DNA from 4 places in the Ensifer sp. NM-2 genome. Region 4 is predicted to be linked to each of the others. Evidence: predicted binding sites of a transcription regulator. Region 4 holds the regulator's gene; each other region holds the start of a gene.
The links. Region 4 encodes LexA, which represses DNA repair genes until DNA is damaged. Its sites were predicted from a motif close to TGTTCNNNNTGTGTTCNG; they were not measured.

Region 1: a site for LexA is predicted at 1,687-1,704, ahead of C6558_RS01820 (DNA recombination protein RmuC). Genes of this name have one in related genera too.
Region 2: a site for LexA is predicted at 1,579-1,596, ahead of C6558_RS08220 (ATP-dependent helicase). Genes of this name have one in related genera too.
Region 3: a site for LexA is predicted at 1,521-1,538, ahead of ruvC (crossover junction endodeoxyribonuclease RuvC). Genes of this name have one in related genera too.

The regions. Positions count from the first base shown of each region.
Region 1 covers NZ_PVZR01000001.1:353,413-357,622, reverse strand. The annotation lists gene truA (tRNA pseudouridine(38-40) synthase TruA) at 1-21, opposite strand, end outside; gene fmt (methionyl-tRNA formyltransferase) at 21-956, opposite strand; gene def (peptide deformylase) at 1,061-1,585, opposite strand; gene C6558_RS01820 (DNA recombination protein RmuC) at 1,737-2,927, shown strand; gene C6558_RS01815 (ribokinase) at 2,980-3,879, shown strand.
Region 2 covers NZ_PVZR01000003.1:193,306-197,515, reverse strand. The annotation lists gene C6558_RS08230 (cyclase family protein) at 145-966, shown strand; gene C6558_RS08225 (carboxymuconolactone decarboxylase family protein) at 1,099-1,503, shown strand; gene C6558_RS08220 (ATP-dependent helicase) at 1,639-4,083, shown strand.
Region 3 covers NZ_PVZR01000012.1:178,448-182,657, reverse strand. The annotation lists gene ruvB (Holliday junction branch migration DNA helicase RuvB) at 1-187, opposite strand, end outside; gene ruvA (Holliday junction branch migration protein RuvA) at 275-892, opposite strand; gene ruvC (crossover junction endodeoxyribonuclease RuvC) at 965-1,477, opposite strand; gene C6558_RS23015 (LLM class flavin-dependent oxidoreductase) at 1,649-2,650, shown strand; gene C6558_RS23010 (HAD hydrolase-like protein) at 2,659-3,297, opposite strand; gene C6558_RS23005 (YebC/PmpR family DNA-binding transcriptional regulator) at 3,491-4,210, opposite strand, start outside.
Region 4 covers NZ_PVZR01000018.1:23,812-28,021, reverse strand. The annotation lists gene C6558_RS28125 (DUF4242 domain-containing protein) at 1-230, shown strand, start outside; gene C6558_RS40065 (hypothetical protein) at 408-551, shown strand; gene C6558_RS28115 (hypothetical protein) at 1,049-1,336, shown strand; gene C6558_RS28110 (hypothetical protein) at 1,395-1,634, opposite strand; gene lexA (transcriptional repressor LexA) at 1,815-2,531, shown strand; gene C6558_RS28100 (hypothetical protein) at 2,751-3,083, opposite strand; gene C6558_RS28095 (hypothetical protein) at 3,727-3,873, opposite strand.

The DNA of each region.
Region 1 (4,210 bases), on a different contig from region 4:
GATCAGTCGAAAGCGCGGCATCAGCCGACCCTCGTGCCGGCGGCGATGGGCGTACCGCGCAGGAAATCGGCAACACTGAGAGCCTTGCCGCCTGCCCGCTGCAGCCGCGTCGGCCGCACGGCACCGTCGCTGCAGGCAATGGTGAGAGTGTCGTCGAGCACCGTTCCGGCGGTTCCTGCCGCCGTCACGCGCTCGGAGTTCAAAACCTTGATGCGCTCCGGCTTGCCGGCGATCTCGAGCTCAAACCAGGCGCCGGGAAAAGGCGACAGGCCGCGAATATGGTCGTGCACTTCGCGCGCGGTCCTCGCAAAATCGATGCGAGTCTCGGCCTTGCTGATCTTGGCGGCGTAGACGACGCCCTCGCCCGCCTGCTCGGTCAGTGGCAGGTCATCGGCCTCAAGCTTGCCGATCGCTTCCTTCATCAGGTTAGCGCCGACCTGCATCAGCCGGTCATGCAGCTCGCCCGCCGTCATCGTCTCGCCGATCTGCACCGCCTTGGTGAGCGCGACCGGGCCTGTGTCCAACCCCTTGTCCATCTTCATCACCATCATGCCGGTCTCATGGTCGCCGGCCATGATGGCACGCTGGATGGGAGCCGCACCACGCCAGCGCGGCAAGAGCGAGGCATGGCCATTATAGCAGCCGAGCCGCGTTCCGGTCAGGATCGCTTCCGGCAACAGCAGGCCATAGGCGACGACAACGGCAACGTCAGCATTGAAATCACGGAAGGTCTGGCGATCGGCTTCGTCCTTGAAGTTGACGGGCGTGAGCACGGGAACGCCGAGCAGCTCGGCCGCCTGGTGCACCGGCGACTTCTGCAGGTCGAGCCCGCGCCGTCCGCCGGGCCGCGGCGGCTGGGTATAGACGGCAACGATCTCGTGACCTGCCCCTGCGAGTGCGGCAAGCGTCGGTACGGAAAATTCCGGCGTTCCCATGAAGATGATGCGAAGCGACAAGGCGGATACTCCGACCGTTTGAAATCAGGCCCCTTCAAACGGGTTTACGCGCCTCAAATCAAGCCCCTCAACGACAAAGCGCCCTGCGGGCGCTTTCCTCGGGATCAGATCGCCTTGGCGCCGCGGGTCTTTGCAGCCTTGGTGAACCTGCGGATCACCATGTCCCGCTTGAGCTTGGAGATGTGGTCAATGAACAGCACGCCGTTCAAGTGATCGATCTCATGCTGCAGGCAGGTCGCCAGCAGGCCGTCGGCCTTGACGATCTGTTCCTTGCCGTCACGGTCGAGGTGCTTGACGGTGACCTCCGCCGGACGCTCCACCTCGGCATAATAATCCGGAATGGAGAGGCAGCCTTCTTCATAGACCGAGAACGCGTCGGACGAAGCGACGATTTCGGGATTGATGAAAACGTGCGGGGTCTTCTCGTCGCCTTCCTTGGAGACGTCGAGAACCAGCATGCGTTTCGCCACGCCGATCTGGATGGCGGCGAGCCCGATACCCGGGGCGTCATACATCGTCTCGAGCATATCGTCGGCCAGGCGACGGATGTCGGCATCGATGGTTTCGATCGGGGTCGAGACCTGACGCAGAACAGGATCGGGAAGGATGATAAGCGGCTTGATCGTCATATCGCTCCCATAACCGATCTTTCCATCCGGGTGCAAGAAAATTGGCGCGCACGCTACGGGCATCGCGGCAATGTCGTCTCCCGTTAACCGCGCCGGGTAAATGTTCTCGTTTTGATCTGGTCTTCAAAAAAGAATCTGTTAGGCTTGCCGCATGGAACCTGCGCCAATTTCGTTTGACCAGCCTGTTTTTCTCATCGGCACCGTGCCGGTCACTGTCGCCCATCTCTGCATGGTTCTGGCCGTGCTGGCGATTGGCTTCGTGCTGATGACCGTTTCGCGGCGGCGGCGGGCGGGCGACGACGAGCGTCACGAGCAGATGGCCATGCTGCTGGCAGCGCAGACGGAAATGCAGGGCCGCATCGCGGCAATGGCCGACGTGTTCGGCAGCCGCCAGGCGGAACTGAACCAGACGCTGAGCCAGCGGATCGATGGCATGACGCACCGGATCGGCGCCTCGATCAGCGAGCAGACCAAGGCGACGCACGAAAACCTGCGGCGATTGCAGGAGCGCCTGGCAGTGATCGACACCGCCCAGAACAACATCCAGTCGCTGGCCAAGGACATGGCCGGGCTGCAGGCCATCCTTTCGAACAAGCAGACACGCGGCGCCTTCGGCCAGTCGCGTATGGAAACGATCGTCGCCGACGGCCTGCCGATGGGCGCCTTTGCCTTCCAGACGACGCTTTCCAACGGCGCCCGGCCGGACTGCACCATCCGCATGCCGAACGACCAACCGCCGCTGGTGATTGACGCGAAGTTTCCGCTGGAGGCCTGGAACGGCATGCGGGACGCTGCAACGCCTGAGCGCCGGCAACAGATGGTGCAACTGTTCCGCCGCGACATGGAGGTGCATGTCCGCGATATCGCCAGCAAGTACCTGATCCCCGGCGAGACGCAGGAGACGGCTTTCCTCTTCGTTCCCTCGGAATCGATCTTCGCTGAAATCCACGAGCATTTCGAAGCGATCGTCCAGAAGGCGCATCGCCAGCGGATCGTCATCGTCTCGCCGTCGCTGCTGCTCCTGTCGATCCAGGTGATCCAGTCGATCCTCCGTGACGCCCGCATGCGCGAGCAGGCGCATCTCATCCAGGGGGAAGTGGGGCGGCTGATGGAGGACTTGACGCGCCTCGACGAACGGGTCCGCAAGCTGCAGGGTCACTTCGCCATGAGCCAGAAGGATGTCGAAGAGATCCTCATCTCCTCGGGCAAGCTTTCCCGCCGCGGCGCCAAGATCGAAGCGCTGGAACTTGAGGCGGAAGGTGCGGCACGACCGGAAGAACCGCGCCATGCCGTCGACAATCGCGTCGGGCAATTGCGCCTCAGGGTGGTTGACGAGGACTGACGGTCTCGGGCACTCTCCGGCCAAAATCAGCAATTCGACGGGACATCTTCACATGATCACTGTTTTTGGGTCCATCAATATGGACCTGATCGCCACGACCGCGCGTCTGCCGAAGCCGGGCGAAACCGTTGCCGGCTCGGGCTTTTCGACTGCCGCCGGTGGCAAGGGCGCCAATCAGGCGCTGGCCGCACGGCGTGCCGGCGCCATCGTTCACATGGCCGGCGCCGTCGGCTCGGACAGCTTTGCCGACGGCGCGCTCGAATTGCTGCGGGAGGCCGGCGCCGACCTGTCCTTGACCAAAACCGTCGAGGAGCCGACGGGCACGGCCCATATCCTCGTCGGCGGTGAAGGCGAGAATGTCATTGTCGTCGTTGCCAGCGCCAACGCAACGGTCAACGAAGCCGATGCAGTTGCCGCCGTTGGTGGCCTGAACGCCGGCGACACCCTGATGCTGCAGCTGGAGATACCGGCAGCGTCGGTGGAAAAGGCGCTCTCGGAAGCCCGGCGCAAGGGCATTCGCTCCGTCATCAATATCGCGCCCCTGACCCCGGAAGCGGCCCGCCTCGGCCGGCTGGCCGATATCGTCATCGCCAACGAGACGGAGTTCGAACTTTTGGCCGGCAAGACCGGGATCGAAGGTCACGAACGCGAAGAGGCAATGAGAAAGCTGCACGCCGAAACCGGCCACACAGTCATCGTCACGCTGGGCGCGGAAGGCGTCATCGCCGTGCACGAAGGCGAGGTCCATCGCGCCCGCGGCCTAAAGATCGACCCGGTCGATACCGTCGGTGCCGGCGATACGTTCTGCGGTTACCTGGCTGCAAGCCTCGACGAGAAGCTCGCATTTCCCGACGCGCTCCGACGCGCCGCGGTGGCGGGTTCACTCGCCTGCCTGAAGCGCGGCGCCCAGCCCTCGATCCCGCTTGCCTCGGAAGTCGAGCCGCGCATCTAAGGGCCTGATCCGATCTTGAAGTGCGTTGCGATCGTTCGATTGCCGCACTTCAAAGCTCTCGCTTTTGCCGATGTCGTTATCGCAAATAGCTGCACACTTTTCCGGGCAGACTTTGACGCCCGTCGCGCGACCTGGTTTGAACGGCGAGGCTTTCCGTTCCTGCTGTGCCGAAAGCGCCCTTTCAGCGGGCAACGACCCTGAAAATCACTCTTCGACAGCCTTTGCGCAATCCGGACAGTCTTTGTCGCGGAGGTAAAACTTTGCGCGGAAATTCTCCATGAGCGGCGCATGAATTGGCCGTTGCGTTGGCCCAATCTTAAGATTTGCTCGG
Region 2 (4,210 bases), on a different contig from region 4:
GCGCCGGCAATCGCGATCGCCGTGTCATTCCATCAAAACGCACGGGACAAAGACCGTTTACAGCGATTTCCTCTGAGGTATCCTGCAACCGCTGGCAGCCATTGCCATCAGGTTTCGACCGGTTCTTGAGAGGGAAGCAAAGACATGTGCGATGCGTGCGTCATGGAATCCGTAAAGCAGAAAATGTTGTCCCGCCGCAGCTTCTTCAAGGCAGCAGCCGTCGGCACAGCGGGCATCGCCGCCGCGAGCGCCGGTATCGCCCCGCCGGCGCTCGCCCAGGGACACACCGGCGTCACCGACCTCACCCACGAACTCTACGAGGAGTTCCCGACCTTCTTCGGCCAGCAGCAGTTCTTCCGCGAGCAAAAGTTCAGCTACGCCAAGGACAAGTTCAACCTGTTCGAGCTCCGGGTGAACGAACACACCGGCACCCATGTCGACGCGCCGCTGCATTTCTCCGCCGATGGTCTGTCGGTCGCCGAGCTGCCGGTTGAAAAGCTCGTCGTGCCACTCTGCGTCGTCGACATCCGCGAGAAGGCGTCCGCCGATGCCGATGCGCAAATAACACCCGACGACATCAAGGCCTGGGTCGCCGCCAATGGCGACATTCCGGAAAACGCCTGCGTCGCCATGCTTTCCGGTTGGGGAGCGCACCTTGGCACTGACAAGTTCCGCAATGCCGATGCAAACGGCAAGATGCACTTTCCCGGTTTCCACGCCGAGGCGGCGAAATACCTGCTCGACGAGACCAAGGCGGCCGGCATCGCCGTCGACACGCTTTCGCTCGACCATGGCCCCTCGCCTGATTTCGCCACCCACTATGCCTGGCTGCCGGAAGGCCGCTGGGGACTGGAGGCGGCCGCCAACCTCGACAAGGTGCCCGTCAAGGGCGCGACCCTCGTGCTTGGCGCGCCCAAACACCGCGGCGGCACCGGCGGTCCGGCGCGCGTGTTTGCGCTCGTCTAGAGCATACCCAGGAAAAATGCGAAGCGGTTTTCCGTGAGGAAATGCGTACAAGCAAAGAGGGATACCAACCTGCCGATCCGGCGGCGTCCGCCGCCGGACGCCCCCCGATTGACCCTATGACCAGGAGACGTCATGAGCACCATCGCCCCGCCTGCCGATCCGGAATCCGACGCGCGCGTAAAAGCCGTGTTCGACGACATTCGCGCCACCCGCAAATCGGATTTCATCAACAATATGTGGCTGTGGCTCGCCTTCGATGCCGACCTGCTGGAGCAGACCTGGCGCGACGTCAAGGCGGTGATGGCAACGCCCTCCGCGCTCGATCCGCTGGTCAAGGAAATGCTCTACATCGCCGTTTCCGTCAGCAATGGCTGCGGCTACTGCGCCCATTCGCATACGGCTGCCGCGAGAGCCAAGGGCATGAGCGACGCCGAACATGCCGATCTCTTGCGCGTGATCTCACTTGCCGCCAGAACCAACCAGCTGGCGACCGCCTTGCAGGTGCCGGTGGACGCTGCCTTCGACAGGACGGCCTGACGGCGGTGAGCGCGAGAATAAGCGGCTTCGAAATCGCCTGTCTTTCCACAGGCTTGGTGCGGGTGGCGCAGAAAACGGAATAAAAGAAGAACATCCTTTCTGGCCTTTCGCCTCCGAATCACTACATTGAGCCGCATGATGAGTGGTTTCGACGACATTCCCTTCTTCGACGAAGAGCCGGCCCCGCGCAAGCAGCCGCCAGCAACGGGCGGCATCGCCGCGCGCGCCATGGCTGCCCGCGACCGCCAGCAGCGCCCGGATTATCTCTCCGGCCTCAATCCGGAACAGGCCGAAGCGGTCGAATCTCTGGATGGCCCGGTGCTGGTTCTCGCCGGCGCCGGCACCGGCAAGACCCGGGTTCTCACCACCCGCATCGCCCATATTCTTTCCACCGGCCGCGCCTTCCCCTCGCAGATCCTTGCGGTGACCTTCACCAACAAGGCGGCGCGCGAGATGAAGGAGCGCGTCGGCGTGCTCGTCGGCCATGCGGTCGAGGGCATGCCCTGGCTCGGCACCTTCCACTCGATCGGCGTCAAGCTGTTGCGCCGCCACGCCGAGCTGGTGGGCCTGCGCTCCGACTTCACCATTCTCGACACCGACGACGTCGTCAGATTGATCAAGCAGATCATCCAGGCCGAGGGCCTCGACGACAAGCGCTGGCCGGCCAAGCAGTTCGCCGGCATGATCGACGGCTGGAAGAACAAGGGCCTCGACCCGGCGCAGATCCCCGAGGGCGATGCCCGCGCCTTTGCCAACGGCAAGGGCCGCGAGCTCTACGCCGCCTACCAGAACCGGCTGCGCACGCTGAACGCCTGCGACTTCGGCGATCTGCTGCTGCACCCGATCCGCATGTTCCGCAGCAATCCGGATGTGCTGAAGGAATACCACGACAAGTTCCGCTACATCCTCGTCGACGAATATCAGGACACCAACACCGCGCAGTACATGTGGCTGCGGCTTCTGGCGCAGCGCGCCAAGGGCGTGCCGCAGAACGTTTGCTGCGTCGGCGACGACGACCAGTCGATCTATGGCTGGCGCGGCGCGGAAGTGGACAACATCCTGCGCTTCGAAAAGGATTTCCCCGGCGCCAAGGTCATCAAGCTCGAGCGCAACTACCGCTCGACCGAGCATATTCTCGGCGCCGCCGCGCATCTGATCGCCCACAACGAGGGGCGCCTCGGCAAGACGCTGTTTACCGAACGCACCGACCCGGATGACGAGAAGGTGCAGGTGCACGCCGCCTGGGACTCCGAAGAGGAAGCCCGCGCCGTCGGCGAGGAAATCGAACAACTGCAGCGCAAGAGCCACAAGCTCAACGACATGGCGATCCTGGTGCGCGCCTCGTTCCAGATGCGCGAATTCGAAGACCGCTTCGTCACGCTCGGCCTGAACTACCGCGTCATCGGCGGCCCGCGCTTTTACGAGCGGCTCGAGATCCGCGACGCCATGGCCTATTTCCGGCTCGTCTGCCAGCCGGCCGACGACCTTGCCTTCGAGCGCATCGTCAACACGCCGAAGCGCGGCCTTGGCGACACCACCATTCGCACCCTGCACGACTATGCCCGCGCCCGCGACGTGCCGATGCTTGCGGCTGCGACTGACATCATCGAGACCGACGAACTGAAGGCCAAGGCCCGCAAGGGGCTGTTCGATGTCGTCGCCGATTTCCGCCGCTGGCAGAGCCTGCTCGAAACCACGCCGCACACCGAACTTGCCGAGCAGATCCTCGACGAGAGCGGCTACACGGCTATGTGGCAGAACGACAAATCGGCCGAAGCGCCGGGCCGGCTCGAAAACCTCAAGGAACTGATCCGCTCGATGGAAGCCTTCGAGAGCCTGCGCGGCTTCCTCGAACACGTCGCGCTGGTGATGGACGCCGAGCAGAACGAAAACCTCGATGCCGTCTCGATCATGACGCTGCATTCGGCCAAGGGGCTGGAGTTCGACACCGTGTTCCTGCCCGGCTGGGAGGAAGGCCTGTTTCCGCACCAGCGCGCGCTTGACGAGGGCGGCCGCTCCGGCCTCGAGGAAGAACGCCGTCTTGCCTATGTCGGCATCACCCGGGCAAAGCACCGCTGCCACATCTGGTTCGTCTCCAACCGCCGCATCCACGGGCTGTGGCAGTCCACCCTGCCCTCGCGCTTCCTCGACGAGTTGCCGAATACCCATGTGGAGGTGGCCGAGACCGAGCAGTCCTATGGCGGGTACGGCCGCGGCGGCTATGGCCAGTCGCGCTTCGACAAGGCCGATCCCTTCCAGAACAACTACTCCACCCCCGGCTGGAAGCGCGCCCAGCAGAACCGCTCGGATGCGACGCGCGACAACTGGGGCTCGCGCTCCGGCCACGCCGTCGAGCGCATCGGCTACGGCGAAAGCGGCCCGCGCAGCCGCACCATCGATGGCGAACTGGTGGCGAAATCCACCAGCACCGAGCCCTCGCGCTTCACCGTCGGCGACCGCGTCTTCCACATGAAGTTCGGCAACGGCAACATTTCAGCGATCGAAGGCAACAAGCTGACGATCGACTTCGACAAGGCCGGGCAGAAGCGCGTGCTGGATGGATTTGTCGAGAAAGCGTGAGCGCAACGAGTCTGCTAGGCTGGCACATCAGGTGGCAACCAGTTGGGACAACGGACGATTTGGATTGCCGGCATCGGATTCTAAATCGCCCAGGCGGAACGGCCAATATGATTGACACCTCCCGCAC
Region 3 (4,210 bases), on a different contig from region 4:
CGGGCGGCCCGACGAACAGCACGTGATCGAGCGCTTCGCCGCGGTTCTTCGCCGCTTCGATGAAGATCTTCAGGTTGGCGCGGGCTTCCGCCTGGCCGGTGAATTCGTCCAGAGACTGCGGACGCATCGTCGCATCGAGATCTTCGCCGCGCTTTTCCGGCGTTATCAGGCGTGCGGCTTCAGTCATCCATCCGTTCCAATCGATCGGGCATTCTTGCGCGTGGTGTTAAAGAGAATGCCCGTTTTGCATCGGCCGGCACGACAACGCAAGGAATCATCGCGCCAGCTCCTTGAGGCCAAGCCGGATCAGCTTGGCGCTGTCGGCGTCCTCGCCGCCGTTCTTCAGCGCCGCGGCAACCGCATTTGCAGCCTGGTCGCGGGAATAGCCGAGGTTGGTCAACGCCGACACCGCGTCTGAAACCGGCGCCGAGGCAACACCCTCGCCAAGCTCCTGCTTGAGGCCGATCGTGCCGGACATTTCGCCGGCAAACGCCGGTGCCTTGTTTTTCAGTTCGGTGACGATGCGCACCGCCACCTTCGGGCCGACACCCGGCGCGCGCGACACCGAGGTCTTGTCCTGTAGCGCAATCGCGTTTGCAAGCTCGCCCGGCGTCAGCGTCGACAAAAGAGCGAGCGCCACCTTGGAGCCCACCCCCTGGACGCTCTGCAACAGCCGGAACCACTCGCGCTCCAGCGCCGTCAGGAAGCCGAACAGCTTCAACTGGTCCTCGCGCACATAGGTCTCGATAAACAGCACCGCCGCCTCTCCCGCCGAACCGAGCTTCGACAATGTGCGCGCCGAACAATGGGCGACATAGCCGACGCCATGCACGTCGAGAACGACATGATCCTCGCCGATTTCGTCGATAGTACCCTTCAATTTGCCGATCATGTGGCGTCGTCTCTCATGGATGGATTGCGGGATGATCGGACCGACCATCGGAAATTAACGGCACCAGCGCAACTACCCCATCAGGGCCGCAAGCCGGCTGGTCACCGACAGGCGGTTGTGCGCGTGGCAAATGGCAATCGCGAGCGCGTCGGCAGCATCGTTGCCCTTGAACTCGGCCTTCGGCATCAGGACTTTCAGCATCATGTGGATTTGCTGCTTTTCACCGTGGCCGACACCGATGACGGCCTTCTTGACCGCGTTCGGCGCATATTCGGCAACCCTCAAGCCCGCGCGCGCCGGCACCAGCATGGCGATGCCGCGCGCCTGCCCGAGCTTCAGCGTCGCCGTTGCATCCTTGTTGACGAAGGTCTGCTCCACCGCGGCCTCGTCTGGCTGATAACTGTGCACGACTTCCGCCAGGCCATCATGCAGCTGGCAGAGCCGCGAAGCGAGATCCATGTCGCCATCGGATGTCACCGTGCCGGAGGCGACGAAACGCAGCGAATTGCCAAGCGTTTCGATGATGCCCCAGCCGGTACGGCGGAGGCCCGGATCGATGCCGATGATGCGAATCGTGGTTTGCATGAATTTCACCCTATGCTGCGTGTCCGGACGCTGCCAGCAAAAAGTGAACAAAACAAAAACATCCACATGAGGCAAGCGCGGCTGTCGGAAATCTCAAGCGCTACCCTTGGATTGAGGAATTTTGACCTTACATAGCCATTCAATCAATTTCGCTCAATAAAGGCCTGGCTCATGGCGACTTTCTCCGTCCTCGATCTCTCCCCGATCACCGAAGGCGGCAGTGTCGCCCAATCGCTCGAAAACTCGAGGCTCTTGGCGCAGGCGGCCGAAGAAAACGGCTACAAGCGCTTCTGGCTGGCCGAACATCACGGCATGAAGGGCATTGCCAGCGCGGCGACCTCGATCGTCATTTCCCACGTCGCCGCAGGAACGAAGACGATCCGCGTCGGCTCCGGCGGTATCATGCTACCGAACCATTCGCCGCTGGTGATTGCCGAGCAGTTCGGCACACTTGCCGCCCTCTATCCCGGCCGCATCGATCTCGGGCTCGGCCGCGCGCCGGGCACCGACATGCGCACCGCCCAGGCGCTTCGCCGCAATATGGAGGCGAGCGCCAACAACTTCCCCAATGACGTCGTCGAACTGCAGGCACTGCTCGGCCCCGTCGCCGAGGATCAGAAGATCATCGCGGTTCCGGGTTCCGACACCAATGTGCCGATCTGGCTGCTCGGATCGAGCCACTACAGCGCCCATCTCGCCGGCATGCTCGGTTTGCCCTTTGCCTTTGCCTCGCATTTCGCGCCCGACATGCTGCTGTCGGCGCTTGAGATCTATCGCGAGCGCTTCACGCCTTCGCAGACGCTCAACAAGCCGCACGTGATGGTCGGCGTCATGGGCGTGGCAGCTGCCACCGACGAGGAGGCGAACTACCTCTTCACGTCGATGCAGCAATCCTTCGTCGCCCTGCGGCGCAACGCCCGCGGCCGGTTCCCGGCGCCGGTGGCGTCCATGGATGGGCTATGGAGTTCGGATGAGAAGATCTTTGTCGATCACGCGATGTCCTATGCCATCGTCGGTGGACCGGAGACCATCCGCAGAAAGATCGAAACGTTCCTTGACCAAACGAAGGCGGACGAACTGATCATCTCGATGCCGATCTTCGACATGGATGCCCGGCTCAAGTCGCTTCGGCTTTTCGCCGAGGCGCAGCAGGAGCTTGCCAAGGCGGCCTGATCAGTTGGTCAGCCCCGCCCCGCGACCCGAAAGGCCGGCAGGATCTCGTCGATGCGATCGAAGAAACGATCCGGCCCGAGCGATTTCAGGAACGCCGGATCGGCGTAGCCCCAGCCGACGGCGCCCGCCGCAATGCGTACTTTGCGGGCTGCCTCGATGTCGCGAGCCTCGTCGCCGATCGCAAGCATCCGCGAAGGATCGATGCCGGCAAACTTGACGACCCTCTTGAAATGCTGCGCCTTGCCGAACAGTGTGGCGCCGCATTCGAACAGGTCGATAGCGCCAGCGGTCTCGCCCAGCGCCTTGCGAACGGCCGCTTCGCCATTCGAACTGACGACCGCGATGCCGATGCCAGCCGACTTCAGCGCCGTCAGCATGCCCGAAACGCCGGGGAAAAGCTGAATGGCCCGAGCCTGGGCGGCCATTTCCTGCCGCATGAAAGTGGCGATCTGCGGCAGTTTCCACATCGGTACGCCGAGATGCGCGATGATCTCGCGACTGCCCATGGCGCGCAGCCCCTTGAACTCCTCGACCGTGAGCTGGCGAAACCCAAAGCGCGCGGCGGCAAGGTTGCTCGCCGCCATGAACAGCTCCGCCGTATCGGCGAGTGTACCGTCGAAGTCGAAGATCGCGAACTCATACGTCATCAGTCACATCCCATCGGTGACGCCCAAAGAAAAACCCGTGCCCTTTAGGACACGGGTAGATCAAGACGTCTACAGCGCAGTGCGTCCGATTGGACGCGCAAAGGTCGCTGTAGCACTTTGAATTGCTGCATGTTTTTGTCCCTAAATCGGATGGGACTTAAGGAGACATGCAGTAGGCCTGAAAAAATCCGGATCAGGCCGAAAGCTTCGCCATGACCTCATCGGACACTTCGAAGTTCGAATAGACGTTCTGCACGTCGTCGTCGTCTTCAAGAATGTCGATGAGCTTCATCAGCGACTGCGCCTTCTCCTCGTCAACAGGCACGGTGTTCTGGGCTTTCCAGATCGCATTGACGGTTTCGGCTTCGCCGAGCGTGTCTTCCAGAGCCTTGGAGACTTCGCCGATCGCTTCGAAGCCGCAGATGATCGTGTGGCCGTCCTCGTCGGTGGTCACGTCGTCGGCACCGGCTTCGATCGCCGCTTCCATCACCTTGTCGGCGTCGCCGACCGAAAGCTTGTAGGTGATCTCGCCGACACGGTCGAAGGAGAAGGAAACCGAACCGGTTTCACCAAGCGCGCCACCGGCCTTGGTGAAGGTCGAGCGGACGTTGGAGGCGGTACGGTTGCGGTTGTCGGTCAACGCCTCGACGATAACAGCGACGCCGCCCGGGCCATAACCTTCGTAACGGACTTCTTCGTAGTTCTCCGCGTCGCCGCCGGAGGCCTTCTTGATCGCACGTTCGATGTTGTCCTTCGGCATCGATTGCGCCTTGGCGTTCTGGATCGCCAGACGCAGGCGCGCGTTCATCGACGGATCGGGCATGCCGGTCTTCGCCGCAACCGTGATTTCGCGCGCGAGCTTGGAAAACATTTTCGAGCGCACCGCATCCTGACGGCCCTTGCGGTGCATGAT
Region 4 (4,210 bases):
TTTGCGCATTATCGGCAAAATCCAATGCTGTCGTCGCCGATCTTGGCGTACCATATACATGGATCACCAGTTATGTCGCCGGCGACAAGATTTACTGCGTCCACGAGGCATCAAGCGCCGACGTCATTCGCGAACATTCGGAACGCGCCGGATTTCCGGCGAACAAGATAACCGAAGTTGCTGCCGTCATAGGGCCTGCGACAGCATCCCAGGGGCGCAACGGTAAGTGACCGAAGCGACGTTATCATCGCAGTGCCCGGACACCGGGCACGAATGCGCGACGCAACGCCGGCAAAACAGTGATCCACCGGCACCGTCATTGACTTACGGCGGTATCAATGCAGGCTGGTTTGCCGGCATTCGGCGCCCATGCAGGGTTCCCCGGCACACCTTCCAAGGAGACGATCATGGCAAAAGGTCAAGTGCGAAGTAACCGCGAGGTTAGAAAGCCAAAGAAGGACAAGACTGTCAAAGCCGCCGTTGTGACGGAAGGCTCACAGGTGAAGCTGGCCGGCAGCAGTTTCTCCCTGGGCAAGAAAGACAAGAAGTAAGACGGTCGGCTTTAACCTCTCGAACTAACGACATGAGAGAGATATCCGTCAGTGGCCAGTCGAACTGGGGTGCGCAACGTCTCCGCGACATCCCGGCGCGACTGGTCGAGCACCCGCGGTCAGATGCCGGTTTCGTAGCGCGTTTGAACGTCGTATGTATTTGGCTGGAGATGCGAAGATCGCTACAGGCGGATGCCGCTGGCCACTCGCACTCCATTACGGCGTCCAACATCATCGGAAGCATTTGCGGCGGGTATTGTTGATCAGCTGCCAGCGCCACGCTTTGAGGCGGGCGCCGGAAAATCGAAAACGCCAACGCACCTCACGCCAATCTTTGTGCCTTCATTGCCACAGCTTGAGCACCAGTGCTCGCCTTTCGCAAAGAACTGTTGAACACGGCACAGTGCCCGGCATGCTTGCTGGACTTCGGAACGAAAGCACGGTTCACATCGTTAACCAAACCATCGCCGCCACCTCTGATCTAGTGGACGTTCACCGTGCTTGCAGCCTTGCTTATCGCCTCGATTATCGCATCGCCTAACATCGCCCTCAGCGCTGCCACGGTCGACGACCTGCAAGCCGACTTCGAAACGGCCGTGCCCTGCCAGCAGATAGACGGCCGGAACGTTTGGAAGGGAACGATCGCCTACTACATCCAGTCCTTCGTCTATCAAGGCGACACGCCGGTCGCGACCGAAGCGGCCGACGCTGTGCTGCCGGAGGACAACTCCGCGGAAACCGTCAAGGAATTCGAGGACGCCTGCTCCGCGACGCAGCCGGCCTGATTCAGGCCTCCTCTAGCAGATCGCCCATCGATATTTCTGCTGATCCCTTGATGGCAGGCTATTTCCACTGCGTCCCATCGGCCGCGGCGCAACCGTGCGGCGGGTGTCCGTTGCCAAATGTCAGCTTCAGCCGGTCACAACCCCATTGATTGAGCGGCCCGGGCATCGCCGCATTCAACGCGATACCAACTTCGTCAAACGGGCTCTGCTTGTTATCCACGTATTGATACCAGCGAAACCCAAGGATCGCGGTCGCGGCGACAACGATGGTCAGCAAGATTTGAATCAGCTTCGTCATTAAACCCTCATTCCATAAACGGAAGGAGGCATATCAGCCTCGCGCGGCGCGTGCAGCGACGAGTTGGTCAATCTGCGCTTGATTGAACCAACATTCACAGAATTTTAGGCACTTGCGGAACACATATGGAACAGATAGTGTCTGTTCTTGATTTGTTTCACGCCTCTGGAGCGACTTGCCATGCTGACCCGCAAGCAACAGGAATTGCTTCTTTTCATCCATGAACGAATGAAGGAGTCCGGTGTACCGCCGTCCTTCGACGAGATGAAGGATGCACTCGACCTGGCATCCAAGTCGGGCATTCACCGGCTGATCACAGCGCTCGAGGAACGCGGCTTCATACGCCGGCTTCCCAACCGCGCCCGAGCGCTCGAAGTCATCAAACTGCCGGAAGCCTATGCTGCGAGCGCGCAGCCCCGTCGCGGGTTTTCGCCGAGCGTCATCGAGGGTAGCCTTGGCAAACCGCCCGCCCCTGCCCCCGCGGCGAAAACGCTGCCGGTTGCCGACAACAGCTCCGTGTCGGTTCCAGTGATGGGCCGCATTGCCGCCGGCGTGCCGATCTCGGCGATACAGAACAACACCCACGACATTACCGTGCCGCTCGATATGATCGGCAGCGGCGAGCACTACGCCCTTGAAGTGAAGGGTGATTCGATGATCGAGGCCGGCATTTTCGATGGCGATACGGTGATCATCCGCAATGCCACCACGGCCAATCCCGGCGATATCATCGTGGCACTAGTCGATGACGAGGAAGCAACGTTGAAACGCTTCCGGCGCAAGGGCGCTTCAATTGCTCTAGAGGCCGCCAACCCGGCCTATGAGACGCGCATCTTCGGGCCTGACCGGGTCAAGATTCAGGGCAAGCTCGTCGGCTTGATCCGCCGCTACCACTAAGCCCGTCTCACGCCAGCGCAATTCGAGGAAAAGTGCGGAGCGGTTTTCCGCCAGGAAATGCGTAAAAACAAATAGATAGAGCGCCTAGTGACTCCGTTTAAACCGGAAACGCTCTAGCCGCCTTCATGCCGGCCAGCCGCTCTCTTACTTCAACGTCTCGCCACATAGGGTAGCGAGACGGAGATTTTCGGATCGAGTGTTTTTCACGCTCGACGGATTTTACTCGTGAATCGAGTACTCGCCCAACTCGCAGAGATCCTGCTTGTCTTCAGTCGTGTCGAGACCGGAACCTTCTTCGAATTCAAAGCGCATGTCGTATTTGCAGACATCACGTCCGTCGGCGATGGTAATTTCCATGCTTTCGCCCGGATTAAGCACCTGCCGCCCGAAGACGTCGTCTTCCCACTGATCAACACCGACCGGCGATGTGTAGAAGTTCGTCAAAACGGCATTCGTCTTGTTCTTAAGCTGAAAGACGAGATCCTCAGCGCTTGCGGTGGCCGTCGTTACGGCAAGAATGGCAAGAGCAGTCAGGGCGATCTTATATTTCATTTTATGTCTTTTCCTCCATTGTTGGCTTTGTTTGACACTACCTATACGGGTCGCGCTGTTGGGATATTCATTCCCAGTTCTGTCTAGAGACAATATTTTCAGCACTGACAATAGTGACCGAATCACCATTTCGGGGCGCGTCCTCGCAAGGCCATGTCGTTGGCGACTGCGGACGTTCGCAAACTGGCGGGCAAGCGCAGCCCGGTCGAATTGCGCTTTGAAAACAGTGGTTGGCTGCGATGCGGGCAGCCTCGCTGCGCGTGTTGGACGCGCCGCATTGGCCCATGTTCCTTGCCCCCCGAAAACCGTACCTGCGTGCCGGCAGCATGTCCTTTGCGCAGGCACGCACAGCGTTTCACTTTCGACAATCGGGCTGCTATTGACGGAGAACCGCTTTAGCCAATCGCGCAGGCGCTGGGTGACTTGTTGCTTTCATCGTGCGAGGGGCTGAATCACGCGCTCGCCCGCCCTATCTACGTCACACTTTCGTTGACGCTCGCAACGAGCACGCGGCCGCTTACGCCACCGATGGCCGGTATTTCGACCGCCTTCGGATCTGCGTTCGCCTTGAACCTCGCGTGGGGCGTCGACCGCCAGCGGCATTCGCCGCTGCCAAACCTGTTGAGCGTGTGGCCGATGGCGCTCAATTCTCCTGAACGGAAACCCCGTCCTGGCCAATCTTGATCTCTACGCCGGTCGGTTTTGTTTCCTCGCGGTAGACATAGGCGCCGAGACCAATGACGGCGACGGCGAGCATGGCAATGATCAGATAGAGCCCATTACGGTTCATTCAGCAATTCCTCGCTTGGGTACGGTATGGGTAACTAGGTTCGTACCCAAGAAAGGCAACGGTGCGACGCGGACAGTTCGCTCCTCGCGCGGATGATGCAGGACGGATGCGAACGGCCGTAGGCTTTTTCTCCGCACGATCCGTTGGCCGAGCGCTCTTGCGACGCATCGGCTCGGGCCGCGGAACGTCCCCGACGTGGAGCACGAAAGCGTGCTGGCGCACGTATCGGGCACTTGGTCTGAATATGTGCCCGATGCGCGACGAGACGCCTCGTACCCCGCGCCTGAGCCCAATCGGCTGATGGCCCTACAACGAACGGCCTCAACGGGAGTGCGGT